3 regions of the Variovorax sp. 20P10.2.4 genome follow, and region 2 is predicted to be linked to each of the others. Evidence: predicted binding sites of a transcription regulator. Region 2 holds the regulator's gene; each other region holds the start of a gene.
What was found. The regulator HrcA, encoded in region 2, represses chaperone genes, less so after heat shock. The targets are predictions, from matches to a motif close to TTAGCACTCNNNNNNNNNGAGTGCTAA.
Positions count from the first base shown of each region.

Region 1: a site for HrcA is predicted at 6,477-6,503, ahead of AC27VN_RS00890 (co-chaperone GroES). Genes of this name have one in related genera too.
Region 3: a site for HrcA is predicted at 3,178-3,204, ahead of rpoH (RNA polymerase sigma factor RpoH). Genes of this name have one in related genera too.

Region 1 is NZ_JBZAYE010000004.1:77-12,644, forward strand. It holds gene AC27VN_RS00875 (indolepyruvate ferredoxin oxidoreductase family protein) at 42-3,704, opposite strand; gene AC27VN_RS00880 (Lrp/AsnC family transcriptional regulator) at 3,796-4,314, shown strand; gene groL (chaperonin GroEL) at 4,417-6,069, opposite strand; gene AC27VN_RS00890 (co-chaperone GroES) at 6,099-6,389, opposite strand; gene AC27VN_RS00895 (ArsR/SmtB family transcription factor) at 6,595-6,921, shown strand; gene AC27VN_RS00900 (arsenic transporter) at 6,951-8,237, shown strand; gene arsC (arsenate reductase (glutaredoxin)) at 8,271-8,702, shown strand; gene arsH (arsenical resistance protein ArsH) at 8,671-9,405, shown strand; gene AC27VN_RS00915 (LysR family transcriptional regulator) at 9,402-10,364, opposite strand; gene AC27VN_RS00920 (Bug family tripartite tricarboxylate transporter substrate binding protein) at 10,470-11,441, shown strand; gene AC27VN_RS00925 (5-carboxymethyl-2-hydroxymuconate Delta-isomerase) at 11,453-11,839, shown strand; gene AC27VN_RS00930 (polysaccharide deacetylase family protein) at 11,836-12,568, shown strand, end outside.
Region 2 is NZ_JBZAYE010000029.1:2,597-15,164, reverse strand. It holds gene hemW (radical SAM family heme chaperone HemW) at 1-919, opposite strand, end outside; gene rdgB (RdgB/HAM1 family non-canonical purine NTP pyrophosphatase) at 910-1,509, opposite strand; gene rph (ribonuclease PH) at 1,562-2,293, opposite strand; gene AC27VN_RS04955 (PP2C family protein-serine/threonine phosphatase) at 2,360-3,271, opposite strand; gene AC27VN_RS04950 (serine/threonine protein kinase) at 3,321-4,328, opposite strand; gene AC27VN_RS04945 (YicC/YloC family endoribonuclease) at 4,420-5,343, shown strand; gene gmk (guanylate kinase) at 5,364-5,984, shown strand; gene rpoZ (DNA-directed RNA polymerase subunit omega) at 6,015-6,218, shown strand; gene AC27VN_RS04930 (RelA/SpoT family protein) at 6,314-8,569, shown strand; gene greB (transcription elongation factor GreB) at 8,597-9,172, opposite strand; tRNA gene AC27VN_RS04920 (tRNA-Arg) at 9,278-9,354, opposite strand; tRNA gene AC27VN_RS04915 (tRNA-Ile) at 9,425-9,501, opposite strand; gene hrcA (heat-inducible transcriptional repressor HrcA) at 9,541-10,548, opposite strand; gene AC27VN_RS04905 (NAD kinase) at 10,579-11,487, shown strand; gene recN (DNA repair protein RecN) at 11,489-12,568, shown strand, end outside.
Region 3 is NZ_JBZAYE010000432.1:250-6,029, reverse strand. It holds gene cyoE (heme o synthase) at 1-652, shown strand, start outside; gene AC27VN_RS29360 (SCO family protein) at 656-1,273, shown strand; gene AC27VN_RS29355 (DNA alkylation repair protein) at 1,278-2,141, shown strand; gene rpoH (RNA polymerase sigma factor RpoH) at 2,208-3,149, opposite strand; gene AC27VN_RS29345 (Mpo1 family 2-hydroxy fatty acid dioxygenase) at 3,321-3,791, opposite strand; gene AC27VN_RS29340 (response regulator transcription factor) at 3,968-4,693, shown strand; partial or broken gene AC27VN_RS29335 (sensor histidine kinase) at 4,704-5,780, shown strand, end outside.

The DNA of each region.
Region 1 (12,568 bases), on a different contig from region 2:
TCGAGGCCTGACCCTCCCCATCGGGGAGAGGGTCCGGCGCCTCAGTGCGCCGCGACGATCGCGATGCCCTTGATCTGCCCCGCGGCCTTGGTCGAGGCCGGCGCCGGATAGCGCTGCGGCCGCAGCCGGTGCAGCAGTTCGGCTTCGCGCGCACGCGCCAGTGCGAGGTTGCCGATCTTCACGTGGCCGTAGCCGCGAATCGTCATCGGCAGCGCGGCGATGTCGGCCAGCAGCTTCTGGTCGGCGGCCGCCATGTCCTGCGCCAGTTCGTCGAGCCGGGCCTCGAAGTGGGCGATCAGCTCGCGTTCCAGCCGCCGCTCCTGCGTACGGCCGAAGGGATCGAAGGGCGTGTGGCGCAGCGCCTTGCCGTGCGCGAGCACGCGCATCGCCGGCAGCATCCAGGCGCCGAAGCGGATCTTGCGCGGGGCCTGGCCATTCTTCGGCGGTGCGAGGAAGGGCGGCGCCATGTGGAACTCGAGCTTGATCTTCTCGCCCTCGAACTGCTCCATCAGGCTGCGCTGGAAGCTGCCGTCGGTGTACAGGCGCGCCACCTCGTACTCGTCCTTGTAGCTCATGAGCTTGAGCAGGCTGCGTGCCGCGTTGCGCGTGAAGGGCAGCGAGGCATCGCCGCCGAGCGCCGATTCGCGCTGCTGCAGCGCGCGGATGCGGGTCTCGAAGCGCCGCGCCCAGGCGGCGTTCTGGTAGCCCGAGAGATGCGCCACGCCGCGCGCGACGATGGCCTCGAGATCGTTGCCGTCGGCCGCGTTCGCGAGGTCCATCGCCGACGCGGGCTGCAGCGTGTCGCCCAGGCGCTTGAGCCCTTCGGGATCGGCCGCGGCCATGCGGCCCAGAGCGAAGGCCAGGCGATTGGCGGCGACCGCCACGCCGTTGAGTTCGATGGCGCGCATCAGCGCCTCGAAGCCCAGCGGCACCAGGCCGAGCTGCCATGCGTAGCCCACGGCGAGGATGTTGGCGGCCAGCGTGTCGCCGATGAACTCCTCGGCCAGCGCCTGCGCGTCGAAGGTCTTCACCTGTTCCTCGCCGGCCGCGAACTGCAGCTTCTCGAGCAGCAGGTCGATGTGCAGCTCGGCGTCGGGATTGCGCAGCGACTCGGCGACCGGGATCTCGTGCAGGTTCGCGAGGATGCGCGTGCGGCCGTGGCGCACCGCCTGCAGCGCTTCGGGCGAGGCGCCGACGACGAGGTCGCAGGCCAGCACGGCATCGGCCTGCTGGGTGTCGATGCGGGCCTGGTTCAGGCGCTCGGGATGGCTCGCCATGCGCACGAAGCTCAGCACCGAGCCGCCCTTCTGCGCGAAGCCCATGAAGTCGAGCACGCTCGCGGCCTTGCCCTCGAGGTGCGCGGCCATCGCGACCAGCGCGCCCACGGTCACCACGCCGGTGCCGCCGACGCCGGTGACCAGCAGGTCGTAGGGCGCGTTGTCCCAGTCGTGGCCCGGGGGCTGCGGCAGCGCGGCGGCGCGCGCCAGCACGGCGTCCTTCTCGCGCTGCAGCGCGCCGGCCTTGCGGCGCAGCGAGGCACCGGTGACGCCGACGAAACTCGGGCAGAAGCCCTGGGCACACGAATAGTCCTTGTTGCAGTGGGTCTGGTCGATCTGGCGCTTGCGGCCCAGCGGCGTCTCGTGCGGCACCACGGCCACGCAGTTGCTCTGCACCGTGCAGTCGCCGCAGCCTTCGCACACCGCCTGGTTGATGAACAGGCGCTTGGGCGGATCGGCGAGCTCGCCCTTCTTGCGCCGGCGGCGCTTCTCGGCGGCGCAGGTCTGCTCGTAGATCAGCACGGTGACGCCCGCCACCTCGCGCAGCTCGCGCTGCACCGTGTCGAGCAGGCTGCGGTCGTGGAAGCCGGTGCCGGCCGGGAAGCGGTCCTTCTGGCCGTCGTACTTGCGGATGTCGTCGCTGACCACCACCACGCGCGCCACGCCTTCCGACTCCACCTGGCGCGCGATCGCGTCGACGGAGATCACGCCGTCCACCGGCTGGCCGCCGGTCATCGCGACCGCGTCGTTGAACAGGATCTTGTAGGTCATGGTGGCCTTGGCCGCCACCGCCTGACGGATCGCCAGGTAGCCCGAGTGGTAGTAGGTGCCGTCGCCGAGGTTCTGGAACACGTGCGGCACGCGCGTGAACTTGGAATGCGAGATCCAGTCCACGCCTTCGCCGCCCATCTGCACCAGGCCCGCGGTGCCGCGCTCCATCCAGCTGGCCATGAAGTGGCAGCCGATGCCGGCCCGCGCGGTCGAGCCCTCGGGCACCTTGGTGCTGGTGTTGTGCGGACAGCCGGCGCAGAAGTAGGGCAGGCGCTTGACCGCATCGCTGGCGTTGGCCAGCAGGTCGGGCGGCGTGAAGTCGCGCACGCGCTCGGTCGGGCGGCCGATGCCGTCGGCGCCGCCGACGTGGCGCTCGAGCCATTCGGCCACGCGCTCGATCAGCCGCGAGGGCCGCAGCTCGCCGAGCGCCGAGATGAAGGGGCGGCCGTCGCGGTCGTGCTTGCCGACCAGCGCCGGGCGTGCGTCGGCCGGCGCGTTGTAGAACATGTCGCGCAGCTGGCTCTCGACGAAGGCGCCTTTCTCCTCGATCACCAGCACCTCGGCCAGGCCCGCGGTGAAGGCGCGCATGCGCGTCTGCTCGAGCGGGAAGCTCAGGCCCACCTTGTAGATGCGCACGCCGGCCGCGGCCAGGCGCTCGGTGGAGATCTCGAGGCGGCGCAGCACCTCCATCAGGTCGTAGTGGGCCTTGCCGCAGGTCACGATGCCGACCCGGGCCTCGGGGCTCTCGACCGCCACGCGGTCGATGCTGTTGACGCGCGCGAACGCGGCCACCGCCTCGTGCTTGTCGGCCAGCCGCGATTCGATGCGCAGCGAGGGCAGGTCGGGCCAGCGGTAGTGCAGGCCGTCGGTCGGCGCGCGGTGGCCGGTGGCTTCGCGCACGCCGTCGGCATCGAGCCAGGCGGCGCTGCGCGCGAGGATCAGGTCGAGGTCGACCGTGCTCGAGCTCTCGACCACCTCCGACAGCGCCGGCATGCCGACCCAGGTGCCCGAGTAGCGCGAGAGCGCGTAGCCGTAGAGCCCGAACTCCACCAGCTCGGCCACGTTGGCCGGCTGCACCACCGGCATGCCCCAGGCCGCGAAGGCCTGGTCGGACTGGTGCGGCATCGACGAGGACACGCAGCCGTGGTCGTCGCCCGCCACCACCAGCACGCCGCCGTTGGGCGAGGCGCCGTAGGCATTGCCGTGCTTGATCGCGTCGCCCGCGCGGTCCACGCCCGGGCCCTTGCCGTACCACATGCCGAACACGGCCTCGACCTCGCGCTCGGGGTCGGACTCCACGCGCTGGGTGCCGAGCACCTGGGTGGCGGCCAGTTCCTCGTTGATGGCGGGCACGAAGCGCACGCCCTCCTGCTCGAAGCGGCTGCCGGCCTTCCAGATCGCCTGGTCGACCATGCCGAGCGGCGAGCCGCGGTAGCCGCTGACGAAGCCGCGGCTGTCGAGGCCGCGCGCGGCATCGCGCTGGCGCTGCATGCACAAGAGGCGCACCAGCGCCTGCGTACCGGTGAGGAAGACCACGCCCGAGCTCGCCCAGAGGTTGTAGTCGAGCTGGTAGCCCGGACGGGCGAGGGTGGTCGTGGCGGCGGTTTCGGCGGCGCGGGTGGGGGCTGCGGCCGAAGAGTGGTCATTCGAATTCATTGCGAGATTGTTGTTCTCGCTCAGGAGGAATATTCTCTTGAATCACTACAGGGTGACCCTGGAATCAGGAATATCCATCTCGAAAATCGCCATGAACGACGAATTTATCCCTCTCGACCATCATTCGCTGCGCATCCTCGACGAACTGCAGCGCGACGCGCGCCAGACCGTGCAGCAGATCGCCGACGCGGTGGGGCTGTCGCCCACGCCGTGCTGGCGCCGCATCAAGGACATGGAGGCCAGCGGCGTGATCCGCGGCTACACGGTGATCGTCGACCGCGAGAAGGTGGGGCTCAACCTCGCGGCCGTGACGGAGGTGAACCTCGACCGCCACAGCGAGGCCAAGGTGCGCGACTTCGAGCGTGCCGTGGCCGCGAGCCCGCAGGTGGTGCGCTGTGCCTCGGCCACCGGGCCGGCCGACTACATCCTCACGGTGCTGGTGCCCGACATCAAGCACTACGAGCAGTTCCTGCACACCACGCTGTTCGAGCAGGCCGGCGTGACGCACGTGCGCTCGGCGATCGTGCTGCGCGAGGTCAAGGCCGACGCGCCGCTGCCGATCGACATGGCGTCGACCGCAGCGGGGCCGCGGCGCAGGGCGCGCGGCTGAAGCGGCGCGCCCAAAGAAAAAGGCCGGGGCGAACCCCGGCCTTCCGTCGTGTCTGAACGACCCGCCCGTCGAACGCCGAAGCGCTCGCCGGGCGAGAGGCAATTACATGCCCATGCCGCCCATGCCACCCATGCCGCCCATGTCGGGCATGCCGCCGCCGGCAGGAGCGTCGTCCTTCGGAGCGTCAGCCACCATGGCTTCGGTCGTCAGCAGCAGCGAGGCCACCGAAGCGGCGTTCTGCAGCGCGGTGCGGGTCACCTTGGTCGGGTCCAGGATGCCCAGCTCGAGCATGTCGCCGTACGAGTCGTTGGCGGCATTGAAGCCGTAGTTGCCCTTGCCGGCCAGCACCGCGTTCACCACCACCGAGGCTTCGCCGCCGGCGTTGTTCACGATTTCGCGCAGGGGGGCTTCGATGGCCTTCAGGACCAGCTTGATGCCGGCGTCCTGGTCGGCGTTGTCGCCCTTCACGCGGTCGCCCACGGCTTGCTTGGCGCGCAGCAGGGCCACGCCACCACCGGCAACCACGCCTTCTTCCACTGCAGCGCGGGTGGCGTGCAGGGCGTCTTCGACGCGAGCCTTCTTTTCCTTCATTTCGACTTCGGTGGCAGCGCCGACCTTGATCACTGCAACGCCGCCGGCCAGCTTGGCCACGCGCTCTTGCAGCTTTTCACGGTCGTAGTCGCTGGTCGCTTCCTCGATCTGCACGCGCACTTGCTTCACGCGGGCTTCGATGTCGGCAGCAGCGCCCGAACCGTCGATGATGATGGTGTTTTCCTTGCCCACTTCGATGCGCTTGGCTTGACCCAGGTCGGCCAGCGTCACCTTCTCGAGGGTCAGGCCGACTTCTTCGGCGATGACCTTGCCGCCCGTCAGGATGGCGATGTCTTCGAGCATGGCCTTGCGGCGGTCGCCGAAGCCAGGCGCCTTGACGGCCACGACCTTCAGGATGCCGCGGATGGTGTTCACGACCAGCGTCGCCAGGGCTTCGCCCTCGACTTCTTCGGCAATGATCAGCAGCGGACGACCGGCCTTGGCGACTTGTTCCAGCGTGGGGAGCAGGTCACGGATGTTGCTGATCTTCTTGTCGAACAGCAGCACGAAGGGGTTGTCGAGCAGCGCCGATTGCTTCTCGGGGTTGTTGATGAAGTAGGGCGACAGGTAGCCGCGGTCGAATTGCATGCCTTCGACGACGTCCAGTTCGCTGTCCAGCGACTTGCCGTCTTCGACGGTGATCACGCCTTCCTTGCCGACCTTGTCCATCGCGTCGGCGATGAGCTTGCCGATGGTTTCGTCGCTGTTGGCCGAGATCGAGCCGACTTGAGCGATTTCCTTCGACGTGGTGGTGGGCTTCGAAGCCTTCTTCAGCTCTTCGACCAGGGCCGTCACGGCCTTGTCGATGCCGCGCTTCAGGTCCATCGGGTTGATGCCGGCGGCCACGTACTTGAAGCCTTCGCGAACGATGGCTTGTGCCAGCACGGTCGCGGTGGTGGTGCCGTCACCGGCGTTGTCCGAAGTCTTGGAAGCCACTTCCTTCACGAGCTGGGCGCCCATGTTCTGCAGCTTGTCCTTGAGTTCGATTTCCTTGGCGACCGACACACCGTCCTTGGTCACGGTGGGGGCGCCGAACGAGCGCTCGAGCACCACGTTGCGGCCCTTGGGGCCCAGGGTCACTTTGACCGCGTTGGCCAGGATGTTCACACCCTCGACCATGCGTGCGCGGGCTTCTCCGCCGAAGACGACGTCTTTTGCTGCCATGTTTGTTTACTCCGAATGGGATGGGTGGATTACTTCTCGACGACCGCGAACAGGTCGTCTTCCTTCATGACGAGCAGCTCGTCGCCATCGACCTTGACGGTCTGGCCGCTGTACTTGCCGAACAGGACGCGGTCGCCGACCTTCACGGTCAGGGCCGACAGGTCGCCCTTGTCATTGCGCTTGCCCGGGCCCACGGCCAGGACTTCACCCTGATCGGGCTTCTCGGCGGCGGCGTCGGGGATGACGATGCCCGAGGCAGTCTTGGTTTCGCTGTCGATACGCTTGACGATCACGCGATCGGCCAAAGGACGAAGTTTCATTGCATCTCCTGGATAAGAAACTGGGTGGTGGTTTTTTGGGCGCCCATCCTGCAGGACCGGTTGCCCGTCGACTGGAGGCGAGGCTTGTTAGCACTCAACCACAGCGAGTGCTAATCATAAGGGCAATCGCCGGGGTTTCAAGCGCCGGAGCGGGTTGCGCGGGAAGTCGGTTGCCACGATTCAATATTTCAACGATAATTGAAGTATGGAAGAAGAAGCCGTCATCCGCGCCCTCATGGCCCTCGCACAGAGCGTGCGCCTGCGTGTGTTTCGCGCCCTGGTCGTGGCCGGCCCGCAGGGCATGACGCCCGGCGCGCTGACCGAAACGCTGGGCGTTCCGGCCACGGGCCTGTCGTTTCATCTCAAGGAGCTGGGCCGTGCGGGCCTGGTGTCGCAGGAGCGGCAGGGGCGCCACCTGATCTACCGCGCCTCGTTCGACCAGATGAACGGGCTGCTGGCCTATCTGAGCGAGAACTGCTGCCAGGGGCAGCCCTGCGAAGTCGATGCGCAAGGCGCGTCCTGCGACTGCTGACGGTCGGCGCCGCATCGTTTCCTCGCCCCATGCTCACCGCCGTTCTCATCTTTCTCGCGACCCTGGTGCTCGTCATCTGGCAGCCGCGCGGCCTCGGCATCGGATGGAGCGCCGCGCTGGGCGCGCTGGTGGCGCTGGCCCTCGGCGTGGTGCATCTGCCCGACGTCGTGCGGGTCTGGCAGATCGTCTGGAATGCCACCGGGACCTTCATCGCCGTGATCGTCATCAGCCTGCTGCTCGACGAGGCCGGCTTCTTCGAATGGGCCGCGCTGCACGTCGCGCGCTGGGGCGGCGGCAGCGGCGGCCGGCTGTTCGCCTTCATCGTGCTGCTCGGCGCGGCCGTCTCGGCGCTGTTTGCCAACGACGGCGCCGCGCTGATCCTCACGCCGATCGTGATGGCCATGCTGGTGGCGCTGGGCTTCACGCCGGCCACCACGCTGGCCTTCGTGATGGCGGCCGGCTTCATCGCCGACACCGCGAGCCTGCCGCTGATCGTCTCGAACCTCGTCAACATCGTCTCGGCCGACTTCTTCGGGATCGGCTTCAACGCCTACGCGGCGGTGATGGTGCCGGTCAATCTCGCCGCGGTGGTCGCCAGCCTGCTGGCCTTGCTGCTCTACTTTCGCCGCGACATCCCCGCGCGCTACGACGCCAGCCGCTTGAAGCGCCCGGCCGATGCCATCCGCGACCCGGCCACCTTTCGCGCGGGTTGGGTCGTGCTGGTGCTGCTGCTCGTCGGTTTCTTCGGCCTCGAGCCGCTGGGCGTGCCGGTCAGCGCCGTGGCGGCCGTTGGCGCGCTGCTGCTGCTGGCCGTGGCGGCCCGCGGCGAGGTCATCGCCACGCGCAAGGTGCTGCGCGGCGCGCCCTGGCAGATCGTCGTGTTCTCGCTGGGCATGTACCTGGTGGTCTACGGCCTGCGCAATGCCGGCCTGACCGAGCAGATATCGACGCTGCTCGACGTCTTCGCGCAAGGCGGCATCTGGGGCGCGGCCCTGGGCACGGGCTTCCTGGCGGCCGCGCTGTCTTCCGTGATGAACAACATGCCGACGGTGCTGATCGGCGCGCTCTCCATCGATGCCTCGGGCGCCACCGGCGTGGTGAAGGAGGCGATGGTCTACGCCAACGTCATCGGCTGCGACCTGGGCCCGAAGATCACGCCGATCGGCAGCCTCGCCACCTTGCTGTGGCTGCACGTGCTCGCGAAGAAGGGCACCACCATCGGCTGGGGCTACTACTTCAAGGTGGGCGTCGTCATGACGGTGCCCGTGCTCGCCCTGACCCTCGCCGCGCTCGCACTGCGCCTGAGCTTCGGCTGATCTGCTTTCTCACCAGCGACATCCCTCCCTTCCATGAGCGACATCACGATCTATCACAACCCCGACTGCGGCACCTCGCGCAACGTGCTCGCGCTGATCCGCAACAGCGGCGAGGAGCCGACCGTCATCGAGTACCTCAAGCATCCGCCGAGCCGCGCAACGCTCGAGCAACTGGTCGCCGACATGGGCATCGGCGTGCGCGACCTGCTGCGCCAGAAGGGCACGCCCCACGACGAGCTCGGGCTGGCCGATGCGAAGTGGACCGATGCGGAACTGATCGGCTTCATGCTCGCGCATCCGATCCTCATCAACCGCCCGATCGTTGTCACGCCGTTGGGCACGCGCCTGTGCCGGCCATCGGAGGCCGTGCTCGACCTGCTGCCGCACGCCCAGCGCGGCGCGTTCTCGAAGGAAGACGGCGAGCCCGTCATCGATGCGAAAGGCCAGCGTGTCGCCAAGCCCTGAGCTGCCGAACCTGGATGCGGAGGCCTTCCGGCTGCCGGACCCACAGCAGCTGTGGCCCGCCGAGCGCTCGACGCACGCGCCGCGCATCCTGCTGCTCTATGGCTCGGTCCGCGAGCGTTCGTACAGCCGCCTGCTGACCGAAGAGGCCGAGCGGCTGCTGCGCGCGCTGGGCGCGCAGACCCGCGTCTTCGATCCGCGCGGCCTGCCGCTGCCCGACAGCGAGCCCGAGGACCATCCGAAGGTGCAGGAGCTGCGCGCGCTCGCGCAGTGGTCCGAAGGCATGGTCTGGTGCTCGCCGGAGCGCCATGGCGCGATGACCGGCATCATGAAGGCGCAGCTCGACTGGATTCCGTTGTCGGTCGGCTCCGTGCGGCCGACGCAGGGCAAGACGCTGGCCGTGATGGAGGTCTCGGGCGGCTCGCAGTCCTTCAATGCGGTGAACCAGCTGCGCGTGCTCGGACGCTGGATGCGCATGATCACCATCCCGAACCAGTCCTCGGTCGCCAAGGCCTACCTCGAGTTCGACGAAGCCGGGCGCATGAAGCCCTCGCCGTACTACGAACGCGTGGTCGACGTCATGGAGGAGCTGGTCAAGTTCACGCTGCTGACGCGCGACTGCGCCGGCCATCTGGTCGATCGCTACAGCGAGCGGCGCGAGAGTGCCGAGGCCCTGTCGCGGCGCGTGAACCTGCGAAGCATCTAGCGCCGTGCCTTGCCGGGCGCGGTCCAGCCCGACGGCAGGGCCGGCGCGCCCGCGACCAGCGCATCCCAGAGATGGCGCGACGCGTTCGTGTGATGGCGCGTGCGTGAACGCACGAGGCAGGCCTTGCGCTGCAGTTCGACGCAGTCGATCGGTACCGCGTCGTGCACCGCCAGGCTCGATGCGGCCGCGGCATTGAGGATCGCGACCATGCCGCTCTCGCGCGCGGCCGCCACCAGGTCTTCGAGTGCATCCGATTCGAGCTGGACCTGCGGCTTGAGGCCCTGCGAGGCAAAGGCCGCGTCGAGCTCGCGGCGCATCATGTATTCGCTCGGCAGCAGCGCGAGCCTGCAGGGCGCGAGCTGCGCCAGCGTGAGCCGCCGCGCGCGCCGCGGCGGGGCGCCGACGGCAACGGCCCGCTCGACGAAGCACTGCGCGATCTCGAGGTCGGCATGGGGATGCGGATCGAAGCTCACCGCGAACTCGAAGTCGCCGCGCAGCACGCCTTCCTCGAGCGCGTGCGCGGTGCGCCGCCGCAGCGCCACGGACAGCGCGGGCCAGCGCGCCTGCGCCACGCGCATCACCGGCACCACCCAGCAGGCGCCGTAGGACTGCACGAGTCCCACGCGCACCAGGCCCGAGATGGTGTCGGCCCGCTCGGGCACCTCGCGCAAGGCCGACTGCAGTTCGAGCAGGCTGCCCGCGATGCGGCGTTCGAGTTCGTGCCCCGACAGCGTGGGGACCGCGCGGCCCCCGGTGCGGTCGAAGAGCGGCACGCCCAGCACCTGCTCGAGCAGCGCGATCTGTTCCGACAACGCGGGCTGCGAGATCGAGCATTCGCGCGCCGCCCCGTTGAAGCTGGGCGCGCGCATCGCGGCGCTGAAGTAGCGCAGTTGCCGCAGCGAAACGAGCTCGAGGGGATCGCGTGCGCGCTGGGCGCGGCTGCTGGGGCGTGCGGTCATGGCGATCGGATTATCCGATGGGGTGTGCCGAAAAATGCGATTTGCCGCGGCCGGCGCATGCTCTGAAACTGCTTCCCAAGACGAGACATCAGGAAGCACCGATTCATGCAGCGACGAAATTTTCTCCAGGCCGGCGCGGCCCTTGCCATCCCCGGCCTTGCCGGCGCATCGCACGCACAGGCCTTTCCTTCCAAGCCGATCCGCATCGTCTGCCCATACCCGGCCGGCGCCACCACCGACGCGATCTCGCGCCTGATGGCGCATGCGTTGCAGACGGAGAGCGGCGCCACGGTGCTCGTGGACAACCGCGGCGGCGCGGGCGGCAACATCGGCACCGAAGCCGTGGCGCGCGGCGAGGCCGACGGCCACACGCTGCTGCTCGCGGCGCTCGGCCCGATGGCGGCGAATGCCGCGCTCTATCCCAAGCTCAACTACGACCCGGCCAAGGACTTCGCGCCGCTGGCCTGGGCCGCGTCGGTGCCGCTGGTGATGGTGGCGCATCCCTCGTTCCCCGCGCCGAACCTGCGCGCGGCGCTCGAGGTGCTGCGCAAGGCACCGGGCCGCTACTCCTACGCCTCGGCGGGCAACGGCACGCCGCAGCACCTGGCGGCCGAACTCTTCAAGCGCGAGGCGCAGGTGTCGATCCTGCACGTGCCGTACCGTGGCTCGGCGCCGGCGCTCAACGATCTGATGGGCGGCTCCGTGCAACTGCTGTTCGAGGCCACGCCGGCGGTGCTGCAGCACATCGTGTCGGGCCGGCTCAAGGCACTCGCCGTGACCAGCCCCGCGCGCATCCGCGCGCTGCCCGAGGTCCCGACGCTCAAGGAGAGCGGCGTCGATGCGCAGATCGGCGGCTGGTACGGCTTCGTCGCGCCCGCGGCCACGCCGAGCGAACGCCAGGCCTGGCTGGTCGAGCACATGGGCCGCGCGCTGGCGCAGAAGAACACGCGCGACAAGCTCGCGGAACTGGGATCGATAGCCGTCGACAGCTCGCCGCAGGCCTTCGCGCGGATGATGGCCGACGAGCGCATCCGCTGGCAGCAACTGATCCGCGAGGCCGGCATCAAGCTGGACTGAGGTCGCGCGCCATGCCCCACATCGTTGTCGAGGCGTCGCCTCCTCTGCTCGCGGCCATCGATTGGCCGCAGACCCTGCGGACGCTGCACCGCGCGCTCGCGGACAGCGGATCGGCCGCGCTTGGCGATCTGAAATCGCGCGTGCAACCCATCGTGGCCGAGCTCTGCGGCGACGAGCCCGGCGCGCAGCAACTGATCGCCACGCTGGTGCTCACGAATCCGCGCGCGAGCGAAGTGAGCCAGCGGATGGCCGACACCGCGTTCACGGTGCTGTCCCGCGCGGTCGAGGCACTGTCGCCCGACCAATGGGTGCAGTGCTGCGTGTTCCTGCGCGAACACCCCAAGGCGAACTACTGGAAGCAGCAGTGGAACCCGCCCTCGAACCCCCACCATCCATGAAAGGGATCCTCCAGATGAACGCCAACCCCTCCATCGGCAGCCTCGAGCGCCGCAACATCCTGCGCGGCGGCGCGGGCACGGTGGCGGCCGCCGCGCTGTCCGGCCTCGCGGCCGGCGAAGCGTGGGCCCAGGCGCGACCGAAGACCGCAGCCACGGCCGGTACCGGCCGCTACTGGCCGAACGGTGCGCGGCTCGTGATCTCGGTGTCGATGCAGTTCGAGTCGGGCGCGCAGAGCGAGCACGACAACGGCTCGCCGTTTCCGCCCATGGATGCGAAGTACCCGGACCTGCCGGCGCGCACCTGGTTCGAATACGGCGTGCGCGAAGGCATCCCGCGGCTGCTCGACCTGTGGGACCGGCATGGCGTGAAGGTGACCTCGCACATGACCGGCCAGGCGGTCGAGCGCAACCCGCAGCTCGCGCGCGAGATCGTGCAGCGCGGCCACGAAGCCGCCGCGCATGGCCAGACCTGGACCCCGCACTGGGACATCTCGCCCGAGCAGGAGCGCGCCTCCTACCAGGCCAACATCGATGCGCTGGTCAAGGCCACCGGCACCCGGCCCGCGGGCTACAACGCGTTCTGGCTGCGCGGCACGCCACGCACGCTCGGCATCCTGCAGGAACTGGGCTTCACGTACCACATCGACGACCTCTCGGCCGACGAGCCGATGACGACGCAGGTCAACGGCAAGCCCTTCGCGGTCGTGCCCTACACGCTGCGCATGAACG
Region 2 (12,568 bases):
CACCGATGCCGAGGTAGTCGCCGAACTGCCAGTAGTTGAGGTTGTGCGCGCAGGTGTGGCCGGGCCGCGCATAGGCCGAGACCTCGTAGCGCGACATGCCGATGGCGCCGGTGCGCTCGGTGATGCGGTCGAGCATGGCGTAGGCGATGTCGTCCTCGGGCAGCTGCGGCGGGAACTTGGCGAACCAGGTGTTCGGCTCGATGGTGAGGTGGTAGACCGACAGGTGCGGCGGCGCGAGCGCGAGCGCCTGCGTGAGGTCGGCGTCGAGCTGCTCGAGCGACTGGCCCGGCAGCGCGTACATGAGGTCGAGGTTGAAGGTGTCGAACGAAGCGGCTGCCTCCTCGGCGGCGGCGATCGCCTGGGCGCGGTCGTGCACGCGGCCCAGCGCCTTCAGGTGCTCGTCGTTGAAGCTCTGCACGCCCAGCGACAGCCGGGTGACGCCGGCCGCGCGGTAGGCGCGGAAGCGGTCGCGCTCGAAGGTGCCGGGGTTGGCCTCGAGGGTGATCTCGCAGTCGGGCGTGAGCTTCAAGCGCGCGCGCACGTCGCCCAGCAGGCGGTCGATGGCCTGGGGCGAGAACAGGCTCGGGGTGCCGCCGCCGATGAAGATGGCCTGGACGCCACGGCCCCAGATCAACGGCAGCGCGGCGTCGAGGTCGGCAATGAGCGCGTCGATGTACGCGGACTCGGGCATGCCGTCGGCCTCGGTGGGGCTCGTGGCGCGCCACTCGTGGGAATTGAAGTCGCAGTACGGGCACTTGCGCAGGCACCACGGCAGGTGGATGTACAGCGCGAGCGGCGGCAGTGCCGTCAGCTGCAGCGGGCCGGGGCGCATCCAGTGCAGCACGTCGTTGGCATGCGGCGCGCCGACCGGCGCCGCGGGCTGGATGGGAACGACGGACGAGGGAGCGCTCACAGCCATCGCTCGCGCATCAGCGCCAGCATGGCGCGCGCGGCCTGGCCGCGGTGGCTGTGGGCGTTCTTCACCTCGGGCGAGAGCTGGGCGAAGGTCTTGCCGAAGGCGGGCAGGTACATCACGGGGTCGAAGCCGAAGCCGTTGTCGCCGACCGGCGCCGGCGCGATCTCGCCGGCCACGCGGCCCACCGCGATCAGCGGCTCGGGGTCGTCGTGCCTGCGCAGCGCGACCAGTGTGCTGACGAGCGCGGCGCGGCGATTGGCCTGTCCGGCCAGTTGCTCGAGCAGCGCCTTCACGTTGTTGGCATCGCCCTTGGGGTAGCCGAACTGGGTGGCGTAGTAGGCGGTGTCGACGCCCGGCAGGCCGCCGAAGGCATCGACGCACAGGCCGGCGTCGTCGGCGATGGCGGGCAGGCCGGTGGCGGCGCTGGCGTGGCGCGCCTTGGTCAGCGCGTTCTCGACGAAGGTGCGGAACGGCTCATCGGCCTCGCTCACGCCGAGCTCCGACTGCCGCACGAGCGTGACGTCGAGTTCGGCGAAGAGTTGCTGCAGTTCGGCCAGTTTGCCGGCGTTGTTGGAAGCCAGGACGAGTTTCATACGTGGAAAGGAATAACGACGGCGGCCTTCTGCGGGCCGCGGTTCATGGCTGCTACTTCGACTGCAGGGCCTGCTGCTGCAGGACGACGAGTTCGCCGATGCCCTTCTCGGCCAGGCCCAGCAGCAGGTTCATCTCCTCGCGCGTGAAGGCCACGCCCTCGGCGGTGCCCTGCACTTCGACGAAATGGCCGGCGCCGGTCATGACGACGTTCATGTCGGTGTCGCAGGCGGAGTCCTCGGTGTACTCGAGGTCGAGCAGCGGCGTGCCGCCGACGATGCCCACCGAGATGGCGGCGACATGGCCCTTGATCGGCGAAGCGGCCAGCGTGCCGGCGGCGATCAGCTTGCTGACGGCATCCTGCGCGGCGACGAAGGCACCGGTGATGGCGGCGGTGCGGGTGCCGCCGTCGGCCTGCAGCACGTCGCAGTCGAGGTGGATGGTGCGTTCGCCGAGCGCGGCGAGGTCAAACACGGCGCGCATCGATCGGCCGATGAGGCGCTGGATCTCCTGCGTGCGGCCGGTCTGCTTGCCCTTGGCGGCCTCGCGGCTGCTGCGGGTGTGGGTGGCGCGCGGCAGCATGCCGTATTCGGCCGTGACCCAGCCTTCGCCGCTGCCCTTCTTGTGCGGGGGCACCTTCTCCTCGACCGAGGCGGTGCACAGCACGCGGGTCTGGCCGAACTCGATCAGCACCGAGCCCTCGGCGTGGATGGTGAAGCCGCGCGTGATGCGCACGGGGCGCAACTGGTCGGCGGCGCGGCCGCCGCTACGGGTGAAAGCTGTCATGGTCTGATGAAGAAAAAAGAAGGGAAAAACACGGGCGCGCCCTCGAACGGGAAGGCGCGGAACGATTCAGGTCTTGCGGGCCGCCGAACGCCGGATGGCTTCGTTGATCTCGGCGATGGAACGCTCGATGGCGTCCTCGTCGAGGTCCTCGATCTCGTCGTCGGCGAGCATGCCGGCCTGGATGGTCGAGGCGAACACGCCGTCGCTGATGCTGTCGGTGGAGATGCCGGGCTCCTCGCCGGGCGCATCGGGCATTTCCCACTCGAGCGCGATCAGCGTCACGTTGTCGCTGTGCGAGCCGCCCTTGCGCAGCGCCATCTCGGCGAGGTCGGGCGCGGCATCGGACACGGGCTTGCCGGACGACAGGGTGTGCACGATGAGCGCATCGTCGAGCACGCCCCAGACGCCGTCGGAGCACAGCATGATGCGGTCGCCGCGCTGCAGCGCGAGCGGGGCCGACACGTCGAACAGCGGCGTGGTGGGCGAGCCGAGGCAGGTGAGCAGCAGGTTGCGGTTGGCGGGCGAGGACTCGGACACGCCGCGGTGGCGCGGGCGCTCGGCATGCGAATGGTCGAGCGTGCGCACCAGCAGGCGGCCGTCGCGCACGACGTACAGGCGCGAGTCGCCGCAATGCATCCAGGTGGCCATGCCGGCCTGCAGCACGGCCGCGACCACGGTGGTGCGCGGCGTGTCGAGCATCGCCTTGCTGCTGGCGTAACGCATGATCTGCTGGTGCGCGGCCATCGCCGATTCGGCGAGGAAGGCCTTGGGGTCCTTCACCATCGGACGCGCCTCGCGCTGGTAGAGCGCGGCCACGGTCTGCAGCGCGATCTGCGCGGCCACCTCGCCCTCGGGATGGCCGCCCATGCCGTCGGCCAGCACGAACAGGCCCGATTCGCGCGTGTAGCAGTAGCCCATGCGGTCTTCGTTCTTGAGACGGCCGCCCTTGCGGCTGACCTGGAAGACGGAGAACTTCATGGCCGCGCCTCCAGGCGGGCAAGGATCGAGGCGGCGATGCGCTGCGTCGTCATGCCGGACGGGTCGTCGGTGCCGCCGCGCGGGGCGCGCTCTTCTTGTCGAAGGAGCGGATGTTGTCGATCGAGAGGCGGACCTTCTCGCCCACCGTGAGCTTGGTGTAGCGGCGCTCGCCCTCGCGGCTGAGCTCCTTCTGCAGCGCGAACACGGACTGCGGGCGCGAGAGCGGATCGAGCGACATGCACCACTCGACCACCTCGATGAGGTTGTCGGAATAGACGCCGCGCAGGCGCGACAGCGAGAGGCTCAGGCGGTCCTTCTCGATGCGGCGCGGCGCGTCGTTGGGCGGGTAGCCCTGCATGCAGGCGTAGATGCAGGCGCCGATCGCGTAGATGTCGGTCCAGGGGCCCATCGAGGAATCGCGGCGGTACATCTCGGGCGCGGCGAAGCCGGGCGTGTACATCGGGCGGATGAAGATGCCTTCCTTGCTGAGCACTTCGCGCGCGGCGCCGAAATCGATCAGCACGGCCCGGTCGTCGTCGGTGACGAAGATGTTGGCGGGCTTGATGTCGAGGTGCAGCATCTTGTACTGGTGCACGATGCGCAGGCCGCGCAGGATCTCGTCGAACAGCGAACGGATGGTCGATTCGCGGAACACCTTCTGCCGCTTGAGGTCGCGCGCGGTGACCACGAAGTCCTGCAGGGTCGCGCCCTCCAGGTAGTTCATGACCATGTAGACGGTCTCGTTCTCGCGGAAGAAGTTGAGCACGCTGACCACCGAGGCATGCGAGATCTGCGCGAGCGAGCGGCCTTCCTCGAAGAAACTCTTGAGGCCCAGGCGGTACAGCGAGAGCTTCTCGGCCGGCACCTGCGGGGCGAGTTCGCCGGGGCCACGGGTGGCGAGCGAAGAAGGGAGATACTCCTTGACCGCGACCTGCTGGCCGCTGGGGTCGATGGCCAGGTACACCACCCCGAAACCGCCCGCCGACAACCTGCGAACGATGCGGTAGCCACCGATGATCGTATCGGGCGGCAGAGGTGACGGCTTGACCTTTGACATAATCCGGGAGTTTCGCCCGAAGGCGATGGTGCGGCAAGCGAACGCCGTGCCGGTGCCTCGGTGAATGCAAGCAGAACCACAGAGAGGCGCAATGCCAGTTTACAGCATGACCGGCTATGCCAGCGGCCAGAACGGCCCCTCGGGCAGCCATGCCGAAACCGACGCGCGGCCCTTGGCCGCGGGCCGGCTCGGGGTCGAAATCCGCTCGGTCAACAGCCGCTTTCTCGACCTCACCTTCAAGCTCCCCGAAGAGCTGCGCCAGCACGAGACCGCCCTGCGCGAACTGCTGACCGGCCGCCTCAAGCGCGGCAAGGTCGAACTGCGCGCGGCCATCGAAACCAATGCACAGGGAGGCGTGGCGGAGCCCTCCGTCAAGCTGTTGCAGCGGCTCAACGGCGTGCAGGACGGCATCAAGGCCTGGCTGCCCGGCGCGCGCGAGCTCAGCGTGGCCGACGTGCTGCGGCTGGCCGGCAGCGACAGCGCGCCGCGCGGCGACTGGGGCGCCGACCTGCTCGAGGTGACCGGCAAGGCGCTCGAGGCGCTGGTGTCGGCCCGCCAGCGCGAAGGCGCGCGGCTGGCCAAGATGCTCGAGGCGCACCTGGGACAGCTGCGCGAACTGGTCGCGCAGGCCGGACCGCTGGTGCCGCAGCTGGTCGAACAGCAGCGCACCCGTTTTCTCGAGCGCTGGCAGGAGGCCATGGGCCTGGGCGCCAACGGTGGCGGCACGCTGCCCGAAGCGGCGCAGGACCGCGCACTGACCGAGGCGACCGCGTTCGCGATCCGCATCGACGTGGCCGAGGAGCTGACGCGGCTGAACTCGCACCTCGACGAGATCGAGCGGCTGCTCAAGAAGGGCGGCGAGATCGGCAAGCGGCTCGACTTCCTGATCCAGGAGCTGCATCGCGAGGCCAACACGCTGGGCTCCAAGTCGGCGGCGCTTGAACTCACGCGCATCGGCGTGGACATGAAGGTGCTGATCGAGCAGATGCGCGAGCAGGTCCAGAACATCGAGTGAGCGAGCGAGTGAAGGAAAGCATGGACTATCCCGGCAACATCTTCGTGGTTGCGGCACCGAGCGGGGCCGGCAAGTCGAGCCTCGTGAAGGCCCTGATGGAGCTCGACTCGGCGGTGCAGCCCTCCGTGTCGCACACGACGCGCTCGCCGCGCGGGCAGGAAAAGCACGGCCGCGAATACTTCTTCGCCTCGACCTCGGAATTCGATGCCATGGTGGCTTCGGACGCCTTCGTCGAATGGGCCCACGTGCACGGGCAGCGCTACGGCACCTCCAAGAAGGCGATCGAGGAACGGATCGCCCAGGGCGCCGACGTGATCCTCGAGATCGACTTCCAGGGGGCCCTGCAGATCCGCAAGGCCTTCGCGAACGCGGTGATGATCTTCATCCTGCCGCCGAGCTGGGAAGAGCTGCGCTCGCGGCTGGAACGCCGGGGCGAGGACAGCGCCGCGGTCATCGAACTGCGGCTGCAGAACGCCGCCGAAGAGATGGCCCAGGCCGGGAAATTCGATTTCGTTATAATCAACGAGTTATTTGAGCGCGCACTGTTCGATCTCAAGGCGATCGTCCACGCTCAGCGGCTCCGGTATTCCGCGCAGCGACGCGCGCGTGCCGACACTTTCGCCGCCTTGAACATCCCCTGATTCCACGCTCACCGACCGAAAGATTCCATCATGGCCCGCATCACTGTCGAAGACTGCCTGCAGCAGATCCCCAACCGCTTCCAGCTCGTGCTCGCCGCGACCTACCGCGCGCGCATGCTGAGCCAGGGCCATGCCCCGAAGATCGAAAGCAAGAACAAGCCGGCCGTGACCGCGCTGCGCGAGATCGCCGAAGGCAAGATCGGCCTGGAAATGCTCAAGAAGGTTCCCGGCTGATCGCTGACGCAGGCTTGCAACGGAAAAGCACCGCGACGCGGTGCTTTTTTTACGCCTGATCACGTCCACACAGCGGTCACGCTAAAGTGATAGCCATGAGCGCGGTCGCAAAATCTCAGTCCCATGCCCCTGCGGGCACGCCGAAGCCGAGCCCGGCGGCGCTGAATGCGGCCGCCGCCAGCTTCGCGGCCCTGACGGCGCGGCTCGACTACCTGAGCCCCGAAGACACCGAACTGGTCCGTCGCGCCTACCGTTTTGCCGACGAGGCCCACCTGGGCCAGCTGCGCAACAGCGGCGAGCCCTACATCACCCACCCGATCGCCGTGGCGGCGCAATGCGCCGAATGGAAGCTCGACGCGCAGGCCCTGATGGCCGCCCTGCTGCACGACGCCATCGAGGACTGCGGCGTCACCAAGCCCGAGCTGATCGAGCGCTTCGGCGCGCCGGTGGCCGAACTGGTCGACGGCCTCACCAAGCTCGACAAGCTGCAGTTCAACACGCGCGAAGAGAACCAGGCCGAGTCCTTCCGCAAGATGCTGCTGGCGATGGCGCGCGACGTGCGCGTCATCCTGGTCAAGCTGGCCGACCGCACGCACAACATGCGCACGCTGGCCGATGCGCCGCGCGAGAAATGGGCCCGCATCTCGCGCGAAACGCTCGACATCTACGCGCCCATCGCGCACCGGCTCGGCCTCAACCAGACGTACCGCGAGTTACAGGAACTGTCGTTCCGGCACCTCAAACCATGGCGCTATGCCACGCTGGCCAAGGCCGTGGCCAAGGCGCGCGGCCGCCGGCGCGACCTGATCCAGAAGGTGCAGCGCGAGGTCGAGACCGCCTTCGCCGCCGCCCACATGACGCTGCGGATCGCGGGGCGCGAGAAGACGCTCTATTCGATCTACCGCAAGATGGAGGAAAAGCACCTGAGCTTCGCCCAGGTGACCGACATCTACGGCTTCCGGCTGATCGTGCCGAACGTGATCGCCTGCTACACCGGCCTGGGCATCCTGCACCAGATGTACAAGCCGCTGCCGGGCAAGTTCAAGGACCACATCGCGATCGCCAAGCTCAACGGCTACCAGTCGCTGCACACCACGCTGGTGGGCCCGGCGGGCGTCAGCGTCGAATTCCAGCTGCGCACCGACGCCATGCACGTGGTGGCCGAATCGGGCGTGGCGGCGCACTGGCTCTACAAGGCCGCGGACCCGAGCACGGCCAGCAACGACCGCCTGGGCACCAAGTGGCTGCAGTCGCTGCTCGACATCCAGGACGAAACGCGCGATGCCGCGGAGTTCTGGGACCACGTCAAGGTCGACCTGTTCCCCGACGCGGTCTACGTCTTCACGCCCAAGAGCCAGATCATGGCGCTGCCGCGCGGCGCGACCGTGGTCGACTTCGCCTACGCGATCCACAGCAACATCGGCGACCACACCTCGGCCGCGCGCATCAACGGCGACCAGGTGCCGCTGCGCACCGAGCTCAAGAACGGCGACGTGGTCGAGGTGATCACCGCGCCGGTGTCCACGCCCAATCCGGCCTGGCTCGGATTCGTGCGGACCGGCCGTGCGCGCTCGAAGATCCGCCACTACCTCAAGACCCTGGCCCACGCCGAATCCGAAGGCCTGGGCGAGAAGCTGCTGGCGCAGGCCCTGCGCGCCGAAGGCCTGAGCAAGCTGCCCGAGGACGATGCGGAGCACCAGCCGCTGTGGGAAAAGCTGCTGCGCTTCACCGGCAACCGCACGCGCGCCGAACTGCTGACCGACATCGGCCTGGGCAAGCGCATCGCGAGCATCGTGGCCAAGCGGCTGATGGCGCTCATGGCCGAGCTTGGCGAACGTCCCGACGCGCTGCTGCTGAGCCGCGAGCGCTTCATCTCGCACGAAACCATCTCGCAGGGCGCGGTCACGCTCGACGGCAGCGAGAACTCCTCGGTGCGCTTCGCGCTGTGCTGCCGCCCGATCCCGGGCGACCCGATCGTGGGCTACCTCGGCCACGGCGAAGGCCTAGTGGTGCACACCGAGGCCTGCGGCGTGGGCCAGCGCCTGCGCCACAAGGACAGCGAACGCTTCTTCGCGGTCGAGTGGGCCGACGAACCGACGCGCGCCTTCGAAACCGGCGTGATCATCACCGTGCGCAACGACAAGGGCGTGCTGGCGCGCGTGGCCGCGACGCTGGCCGATGCCGAAGCCGACATCACCCACGTCGAGATGGCCGACGAGACGCCGCAGGATTCGACCGATCTGCGCTTCGTGATCGCGGTACGCGACCGCTCGCATCTGGACGCGGTGCTGCGCTCGGTGCGCCGGACCACCTCGGTGCTGTCCGCGGCGCGCACCGTTCCCGCGTCCTGAGTCCGCGCCGCGCCTGCGGCGCAGCCTCTAAGCAGCGCCCGGCCCCGGCGCCGGATAGACGACCGACAGCAGCTCGACCTCGTGCGTGCCGCCCGGCGTGACGAGCTTGACCACGTCGCCCTCGCGCGCCTTCAGCAGCGCCCGCGCGATCGGCGAGATCCAGCTGACCTGCGACTGCGCGCTGTCGGCCTCGTCGATGCCGAGGATCGTCACGCTGCGCTCGTCGCCGTTCTCGTCCGCATAGCGCACCGTGGCGCCGAAGAAGACCTGGTCGCTGCCGTGATGCACCGAGGGATCGGTGACCTCGGCGATCTCGAGGCGCTTGGTGAGGAAGCGGATGCGGCGGTCGATCTCGCGCAGCCGCTTCTTGCCGTAGAGGTAGTCGCCGTTCTCCGAGCGATCGCCGTTCTTGGCGGCCCAGTGCACGGCCTCGACCACCTTGGGCCGCTCCTCGTCCATCAGCTGCAGCAGCTCGGTGCGCAGCCGCGCATAGCCGGCGGGGGTGATGTAGTTCTTGCCGCCCGCGGGCAGCGGCGGCATGGCGCCGTCGGCGCCATCGTCGTCCGCGTCGGAATCCGTTTCCTTGGTGAATGCCTTGTTCAAGCGACGCCTCCGGAGATCGAAAGAGAAGCGTGGCGTCCGCCGCGCGGACGAGCCTCGTACCAAAAAGAAAAGGGTCAACTCGTTTCCGAGTTGACCCTTGAAGAGTGGTGCGGCTGGCAGGAATTGAACCCACGACCCCTTGGTTCGTAGCCAAGTACTCTATCCAACTGAGCTACAGCCGCACAGCTTGCTATCATAGCATGTATTTTTGAGGCCTTTTCGATCCGTCGAAACAAATCTCAAAAATACGGGTGGTAGGCCGTGATGGGCTTGAACCATCGACCAACGGATTATGAGTCCGCTGCTCTAACCAACTGAGCTAACGGCCCACGTGGGCTCGATTCTATTCGCGCCGAAAAGGCGCCTTGCTACTTGCGGTGGCTCAGCGCGTTGCTGACCAGCTTGGAAGTGATGTCGACGATCTGGATCATGCGCTCGTAGGGCATGCGCGTCGGGCCGATCACGCCGAGCGTGCCCACGACCTGGCCGTCGACCTCGTAGTTGGCGCTGACGATGGACAGTTCCTCGACCGGCACCACCTGGCTCTCGCCGCCGATGAAGATGCGCACGCCCTCGGCCTTGCTCGACACGTCGAGCAGCCGCATCAGCTGCGCCTTCTGCTCGAAGAGCTCGAAGGCGCGGCGCAACTGCCCCATGTCGCTCGAGAAGTCGCTGACCGCGAGCAGGTTGCGCTCGCCCGAGATCACGACGTCGTCCTCCTGCGATTCGCTCAGCACGTCAGAACTGACCTTCACGGCCGCCTGCATCAGCGCCGCGATCTCGCCGCGCAGCGTGTCGACCTCGGACTGCAGCCGGTCGCGCACCTGCTCGATCGTCAGGCCCGCATAGTGGGCATTGATGTAGTTCGCGGCCTCGACCAGCTGCGACTGCGAATAGTCGGCCTCCGGAAAGATCACGCGGTTCTGCACGTCGCCTTCGGGCGAGACGATGATCACCAGCAGCCGGCGGTCCGACAGGCGCAGGAACTCGATCTGCTTGAACACCGACGAACGCCGTGGCGCCATCACCACGCCGACGAACTGCGAGAGGTTCGACAGCAGGTGCGCCGCGTTGGCGATCACGCGCTGCGGCTGGTCGGGCGCGAGGCTCGGCGCGGCCAGGTGCTCGCGCTGCGCGGTGAGCATGGTGTCGACGAAAAGCCTGTAGCCGCGCGCCGTGGGCACGCGGCCGGCCGAGGTGTGCGGACTGGCGATCAGCCCGAGCGACTCGAGGTCCGACATCACGTTGCGGATGGTCGCGGGCGAGAGGTCCAGGCCCGAGGAACGCGAGAGCGTTCGCGAGCCGACAGGCTGGCCTTCGGCGATGTAGCGCTCGACGAGCGTCTTGAGCAGCAACTTGGCGCGGTCGTCCAGCATTGCAAGATTTTAGTGTTGTAATTTGTAGCCATGACCTCTCCCTTTCGTCACGTCGCGCTGATCGGCAAATACCAGGCTTCCGGAGCCCGGTGCGGCGAGCGCGACAGCGTGATGGAAGGCATCGCGAGTTTTCTCGAATCCCAGGGCTGCAAGGTCTACGTCGAACAGCCGCGCGGCGACGACGAACCGGCCCAGGCCCTGCCCACCGGCGACCGCTACGAAGCCCTCACGGTCGAGCAGATCGGCCAGCAGTGCGACCTCGGCCTGGTGGTCGGCGGCGACGGCACCATGCTCGGCATCGGCCGGCAGCTCGCGGCCTTCGGCATCCCGCTGATCGGCATCAACCGGGGCCGGCTCGGCTTCATCACCGATATCCCGCTCGACAACTTCCAGGCCACGCTGATCCCGATGCTGGCCGGCGAATACGAGGAAGACCACCGCAGCCTGATGCACGCGCAGGTGATGCGCGACGGCGCCGTGGTGTTCGATGCGCTCGCGATGAACGACGTGGTGGTCAACCGCGGCGCGACCTCGGGCATGGTCGAGCTGCGGGTCTCGGTGGGCAAGCATTTCGTGGCCAACCAGCGCGCCGACGGCCTGATCATCGCGTCGCCCACGGGTTCGACGGCCTATGCGCTGTCGGCCGGCGGGCCGCTGCTGCATCCGGCGGTGCCGGGCTGGGTGCTGGTGCCGATCGCGCCGCACACGCTGTCGAACCGCCCGGTGCTGCTGCCCGATGCCGACGAGATCGTGATCGAGCTCGTGGGCGGGCGCGATGCCAGCGCGAATTTCGACATGCAATCGCTGGCCTCGCTCGCGATCGGCGACCGCGTGGTGGTGCGCCGCTCCGATTTCAGGGTGCGCTTCCTGCATCCGCGCGGCTGGAGCTATTTCGACACCCTGCGCAAGAAACTGCATTGGAACGAAGGAGGTTCCTGAGATGGCGCTCAGACGCATCGCACTGCGCGATTTCGTGATCGTGCGATCCCTGGAGATCGACCTGTCCGACGGCTTCACGGTGCTGACCGGCGAAACCGGTGCGGGCAAATCCATCCTGATCGACGCGCTGCAGCTCGCGCTCGGCAACCGCGCCGATGCGGGCGCGGTGCGCGAAGGCGCCGAGCGGCTCGACGTGAGCGCGGAGTTCGACAACGACCCGGCCTTCGTGGCCTGGCTCGACGAAGGCGGCTTCGAGGCGGGCGATGCCCTGCTTTTGCGCCGCACCGTCGACCTGCAGGGCCGCAGCCGCGGCTGGATCAACGGCAGCCCCGCCACCGCGACGCAGCTGCGCGACATCGGCGACCGGCTGCTCGACATCCATGGCCAGCACGCCTGGCAGAGCCTCACGCGGCCCGACGCGGTGCGCGGCCTGCTCGATGCCTACGCCGGCGTGCGCACCGATGCGCTCGACGCCGCCTGGCAGGGCTGGCGCCAAGCGCTGTCCGCGCTCGAGCGTGCGCGCGGCACGCAGGATTCGCTGCAGCGCGAGCGCGAACGGCTGCAGTGGCAGATCTCGGAGGTCGCGAAGCTCGCGCCCGGCGCCGACGAATGGGAAGAACTGTCGGGAAGCCACACGCGCATCTCGAACGCGCAGGCGCTGATCGACGCCGCCCAGGGCGCCAGCCACGCGCTCGAGGACGAGGACAACGGCGCGCTGGCCGCGCTCTCGCGCGCGGTCACGCTGCTGCAGAACTGCGAACACATCGAGCCCGAGTTCCGCGCGCTCGGCGAGGTGCTGTCCTCGAGCATCGCGCAGGCCGCCGATGCCGCGCACTCGCTGCACGGCTACCTGCGCGACGCCGACACCGACCCGCAGCGGCTGGCCGAACTCGACGAACGCATGAGCCTGTGGATGTCGCTGGCGCGCCGCTACAAGCGCCCACCGGCCGAACTGCCGGCGCTGCTGGCCGGCTGGCAGGCCGAGCTGCAGTCCCTCGACGCGCAGAGCGACCTCGAAGGCCTGGAACGCGCCGAGCAGACGGCGCAGCAGGCTTACCTGAAGGAAGCCCGCGCGCTCGGC
Region 3 (5,780 bases), on a different contig from region 2:
GCGCACCGCCTGGCGCCCGACCGCGCGCGGCGAGCTCAGCGACCGCCAGGCGCTGCTGTTCTCGGCCGCGCTGTGCATCGCCGGCTCGGTGCTGCTGTGGTTCACCGTCAATCCGCTCACCATGTGGCTGACCTTCGCCACCTTCGTCGGCTATGCGGTGATCTACACCGTGATCCTGAAGCCGCTGACGCCGCAGAACATCGTGATCGGCGGCGCCTCGGGCGCGATGCCGCCGGTGCTGGGCTGGGCCGCGATGACCGGCGAAGTGGGACCGGAGGCGCTGATCCTGTTCCTCATCATCTTCCTGTGGACTCCGCCGCACTTCTGGGCGCTCGCGCTCTATCGTGTCGAGGACTACCGCAAGGCCGGCCTGCCGATGCTGCCGGTCACGCATGGCAACGAGTTCACGCGGCTGCAGGTGCTGCTCTACACCTTCATCTTGTTCGCGGGCTGCCTGATGCCCTTCATCTACGGCATGAGCGGCTGGCTCTACCTCGCGGTGGCGGTGGTCGTGAGCGTGGGCTTCACCGGCTACGCCTTCGCGCTGTGGCGCAACTACTCCGACACCCTGGCGCGCAAGACCTTCCGGTTCTCGCTGATCCACCTGAGCGTGCTGTTCGCGGCCTTGCTCGTCGACCATTACCTCCGCTGACCCATGAACAAGCGCAATGCCCTGAAGTTGATCGCCGCCGGCGCGGGCTGGACGGCCGTGTCCGCCACCGTGGGGCTGGGCCTCGCGGGCTGCAACGAGACCAAGCAGAGCTTCAATGCGGTCGACATCACGGGCGCCGACTACGCGCGCGACTTCTCGCTCAAGGATGCCGACGGCAAGCTGCGCACCATGGCCGACTTCAAGGGCAAGGTGGTCGTGCTGTTCTTCGGCTACGCGCAGTGCCCCGACGTCTGCCCGACCACCATGACCGAGATGGCGCAGGTCAAGCAGCAGCTCGGGGCCGACGGCGACAAGCTGCAGGTGGTGTTCGTCACGGTCGACCCGGCACGCGATACGCCCGAGGTGATGAAGGCCTACATGGGCGCCTTCGACCCCAGCTTCGTCGCGCTGATCCCGACGACCGACGAACTGGCCGCCACGACCAAGGACTTCAAGGTCTACTACAAGAAGGTCGACGGCAAGACGCCCACCAGCTACTCGATGGACCACTCGGCCGCGAGCTTCGTCTACGACCCGCAGGGCCGGCTGCGGCTGTACGCGCGCTACGGCGCCGGCATGCCGCCGATGGTGGCCGACATCAAGACCCTGCTGGCGGCCTGAGTCGATGGCGCCCGGCACGGAGGTCGCGAGCCTCGCCGCAGCGATCGAAGCGGTCGAGCACCTCAAGGCGCGCAAGGGCGCGTTCCGCATCGCGCTGATCCCGCCCGAGGTGCTGCGCGCGCTCAACGACGGGCTGATCGAGACCGTCAACCTCAACGAATTCCTCGCGCTCGAACTGCCGCAGCTGGCGCGCAGCGTGGCGGGCCACATCGGCCTCGACGCGGCGAGCGAGCGGCTGGTCGACACGCTGGCGATGCTGAGTGCCTTCAAGCCGATGCAGCGGCACGGCCACATCGCGCGGGCGCTGTACGACCTCGCCGCGCTGCACGACGAACGCGATGCGGTCGCGCACCGGCTCGCCACGCATGCCAGCGACGTCGCGCGCTGCTGGGCGGCGCAGTGGGTCACGCTGTCGCAATTGCCGCTGGCCGGGCAGCTCGAGGCGGTGCGGCGCTTCGCGGCCGATCCGCATTTCGGCGTGCGCGAGATCGCCTGGATGGCGGTGCGCGACGCGGTCGTCGGCTCGCTCGACGAGGCGCTCGCGCTGCTGCAGCCGTGGGTGCGCGACGACGATCCGAACATCCGCCGCTTCGCGAGCGAACTCACGCGCCCGCGCGGCGTGTGGTGCGCGCAGATCGAGGCGCTGAAGGCCGAGCCCTGGCGCGCGTTGCCGCTGCTCGAACCCTTGCGCGCCGACGGCAGCCGCTACGTGCAGAACTCGGTCGCCAACTGGCTCAACGACGCGAGCAAGACGCAGGCGGAGTGGGTCGATGGCGTGTGCGCGCGCTGGGTGAAGGAGTCGAACACCCCCGAGACGCGCTACATCGCCAAGCGCGCGCTGCGCACGCTCGCCAAGACCTCGGGTTGAACGAAGCGCGCCCATGAAAAAGCCCGGCGCGGGGCCGGGCTCGTTCGAAGGGGCGAAAGAAGCCGATCAGGCGTAATCGGCCAGCGCCTTCTTCATCTTCTTCATCGCGGCCACCTCGATCTGGCGGATGCGCTCGGCGCTCACGCCATAGACCGCGGCGAGGTCGTGCAGGGTCATGCCGCCCGAACCGTCGTCGTTGACCTTGAGCCAGCGCTCTTCCACGATGCGGCGGCTGCGCGCGTCGAGGGCCTCGAGCGCGGTCGCGATGCCGTCGCTCGACAGGCGGTCGCGCTGCTGCGATTCGAGCAGCGCGGTCGGTTCCTGCGTCGCGTCGGCCAGGTAGGCGATCGGGCCGAAGGCTTCCTCGCCGTCGTCGTTCGGGCTCGGGTCGAGCAGCACGTCGCCGCCCGAGAGCCGGGTTTCCATCTCGAGCACTTCCTCGGGCTTCACGTTCAGGCGCGCGGCCATCTGCGTCACCTCGTCGGCGCTCAGCGTTTCGCGGTGCGTGCCGGTGTCGGCCGCGGCCGAGTCGGCCTTGAAGCCCTGCTTCATCGAGCGCAGGTTGAAGAACAGCTTGCGCTGGGCCTTGGTCGTCGCGACCTTGACCATGCGCCAGTTCTTCAGGATGTACTCATGGATCTCGGCCTTGATCCAGTGCATGGCGTAGCTCACCAGCCGCACGCCCTGATCGGGGTCGAAACGCTTCACGGCCTTCATCAGGCCGACGTTGCCTTCCTGGATCAGGTCGCCGTGCGGCAACCCGTAGCCCAGGTACTGGCGGGAGATGGACACCACGAGGCGCAGGTGCGAAAGGATCAGCGCACCGGCCGCTTCGAGGTCGTTGTGGTCGCGCAAACGGCGGGCGAAGCCCTGCTCTTCCTCGAGGGTGAGCAGCGGCAGGCGGTTGGCGGCCGAAATGTAAGCATCCAGGTTACCCAGCGGGGGCACCATCGACCAGGGGTTGGCGACGGCGAGCTGGTTGGCAGAGGCTCCAGACAGGGATGTCATCAGGGGAAACTCCTTCGTATTGGCCATATTAGCACTCGGTTAGAGGGAGTGCTAAGGCAAGGGTTCCCCTAAAGTCTCTATCGGGCCGATAGGCAAGGGCTGTCGGCCGGCGGCCCCGAAAGACCGCGGTCTTGTCCGACTTGCAGCCGACAAAGCCCCGTAAGCGGGTACTTACCAGCGGATACCCAGCTTGAGCAGCAGCTTGGACACCACGAACAGCGGCCCGACCCAGAGGTATTGGATGTCTTCGAAGAACGAAGGTTTCCGTCCCTCGATCTTGTGGCCGACGAACTGGAAGATCCAGGCCACCACGAAGATGGCGGCGGAAATCGGCAACACAAGGCTGCCCATGGCATGGACCAGCGCCAGCAGGATGGCGGTCTGGATGCCCATCGCGAGCAGGAAGACCGGCGAGCGCAGCGTCAGGTAGTAGACGAAGCTGGCCAGCAGGAAGGCGTAGGCGGCCCAGGGGTGGATCGCGAAGATCAGCCCGACCAGGCTGACCATGATCGCGGGGATCGCGACGAAGTGGATCCGCTCGTTGGTCGGGTGCCGGTGGCTCTGTTCGTAGTGGGCCAGCAGGCGGTCGACCTTGCGGTCGCTGGCGGCCTCGGGCGCGTGGGCGGTGGCGGTGTGCGGCATGGCATGTCTCCGTGGCTCGTGCGCGCCGTTCGTTGCGGCCCGCGATGGAATCCGCCGATGGTGCCCCGCGCCGGCTTCGCTGGCAAGTGCTATATAAACAATAGCATTACACCAAGCGGCCATCGCGGGGATCGCCATGACTTCCGGCACTGTCGCGCCCTGGGTGCACCGCTAAGATGCGGCGCGTGGCTCCGCTCGATCCCTCTTCCTCCTCCACTCCCCCCTCCTCGGCGGCGCAGGCCGGCATCGCGCCGCGCGGCCGCACCGCGATCCTGGTGGTCGACGACCACGACCTGCTGCGGCTAGGCGTCTGTGCGCTGGTCCAGGCCCAGGCGACTTCCTCGGGCGCCGCGATCGAGGTCTACGAGGCCGGCAACGTCGCCGACGCGCTCAAGCTCTACGAGGCGCACCAGGACGCCATCGGCCTGGTGCTGCTCGACCTCGCGCTGCCCGACACCCATGGCCTGAGCGGCCTGGCCGAGTTCCGCCTGCGCTATCCCGAGGCCCGCATCGTGGTGCTTTCGGGCACCGGCAACAGCACGCTGGCGCAGGGCGTGCTGGCGCTGGGCGCGAGCGCTTTCCTGCCCAAGTCGGCCGACCTCAAGGAAGTGGTGAGCTTCATCCGCGCCTGCGGCCTGCTCGACCCCGATGCCGCCCAGTCGCCGCCGCCGGCCGTGCCGAAGGCGCTCACCGGCTATGCCGAGTTCGCCCACGCCAGCGCCTGGCAGGAACTCACGCCGCGCCAGATGCAGGTGCTGCAGTGGGTGCTCGAGGGCAAGGCGAACAAGGAGATCGCCCAGCTCGCCAACCTGAGCGAAGGCACGGTGAAGAACCACGTGTCGACCATCCTGCTGCTGTTCGGCATGCGCTCGCGGGCCCAGTTGATCAGCACCCTGCATTGAACGGCGCGCGGTGCTGAACGACCCGGCCGCCGACGTCGTTCTCGGCCAGCGCGTGCTGCGCGAACACGTCGCCTCGGTCTACGACACCTACAGCGCCTCGACGCTGACCCACCTGTGCTTCGTGGCGGTGTTCGGCGCCATCCTCTACGCGCAGCTGCACGACCCGCGGCTGCTGTTCTGGATGGCCGGCATGGTGCTGGCCGACATCTATGTCTTCTTCACGCCGCGCTGGTACCCGGCGCGGCCGGCCGTCGAGAGCCCGTACTGGGCGCGCAAGATCTCGCGCTTGGTCACGCTGGTCAGCATGGTCACGGCCGTCGTGCCCTGGCTGGTCGTGCCGGCCGGCAACCTGCCGATGACCTCGCTGCTGATGGCGGTCATCGTCGGCAGCTGCGCGCGTGCCTCGCAGTCGCTGTGGCCGCTGAAGCCGGCGCTGTTCGGCTACACGCTGCCGATGTCGCTGGGCATGATCACCGCGCTGGCCTGGCAGGGCGATGGGCTGCACCTGTTCCTGGCCGCGGCCGGCGCGGCCTACCTGATGCTGACCCTGCACGCGGGCATCCGCCAGCACCGGCTCCTGACCGATTCGCTGATGCTGCGCTTCGAGAACGAGGCGCTGGCCGCGCGCCTGGGCGAGCAGATCGCGGCCACCGAGCGCGCCAGCCTCGAGAAGACCCGCTTCCTCGGCACCGCCAGCCACGACCTGCGCCAGCCGCTGCATGCCATCGCGCTGTTCGGCGCGGCGCTCGAGAACGAACTGCGCAACCGCCCCGAAGGCCGCAATGCCGAACGGCTGATGCGCGCCGTGAACGCGCTCGGCGCCTCGCTCGACACCATGCTCGACGTCTCGCGGCTCGATGCCGGCGTGGTCGTGCCCGAGGTGCAGGCGGTGCAGCTCGATGCGCTGTTCCTGCCGCTCAACCACACCTTCTCGGCGCGCGCCGAGCAGAAGTCGCTGCAGTTGCGCGTGCGCGCCAGCGGCCTGTGGGTGCGCAGCGATCCGCAACTGCTGCACCGCATGCTGTCGAACCTGATGGACAACGCGCTCAAGTACACCGCCAGCGGCGGCGTGACGGTGATCGCACGC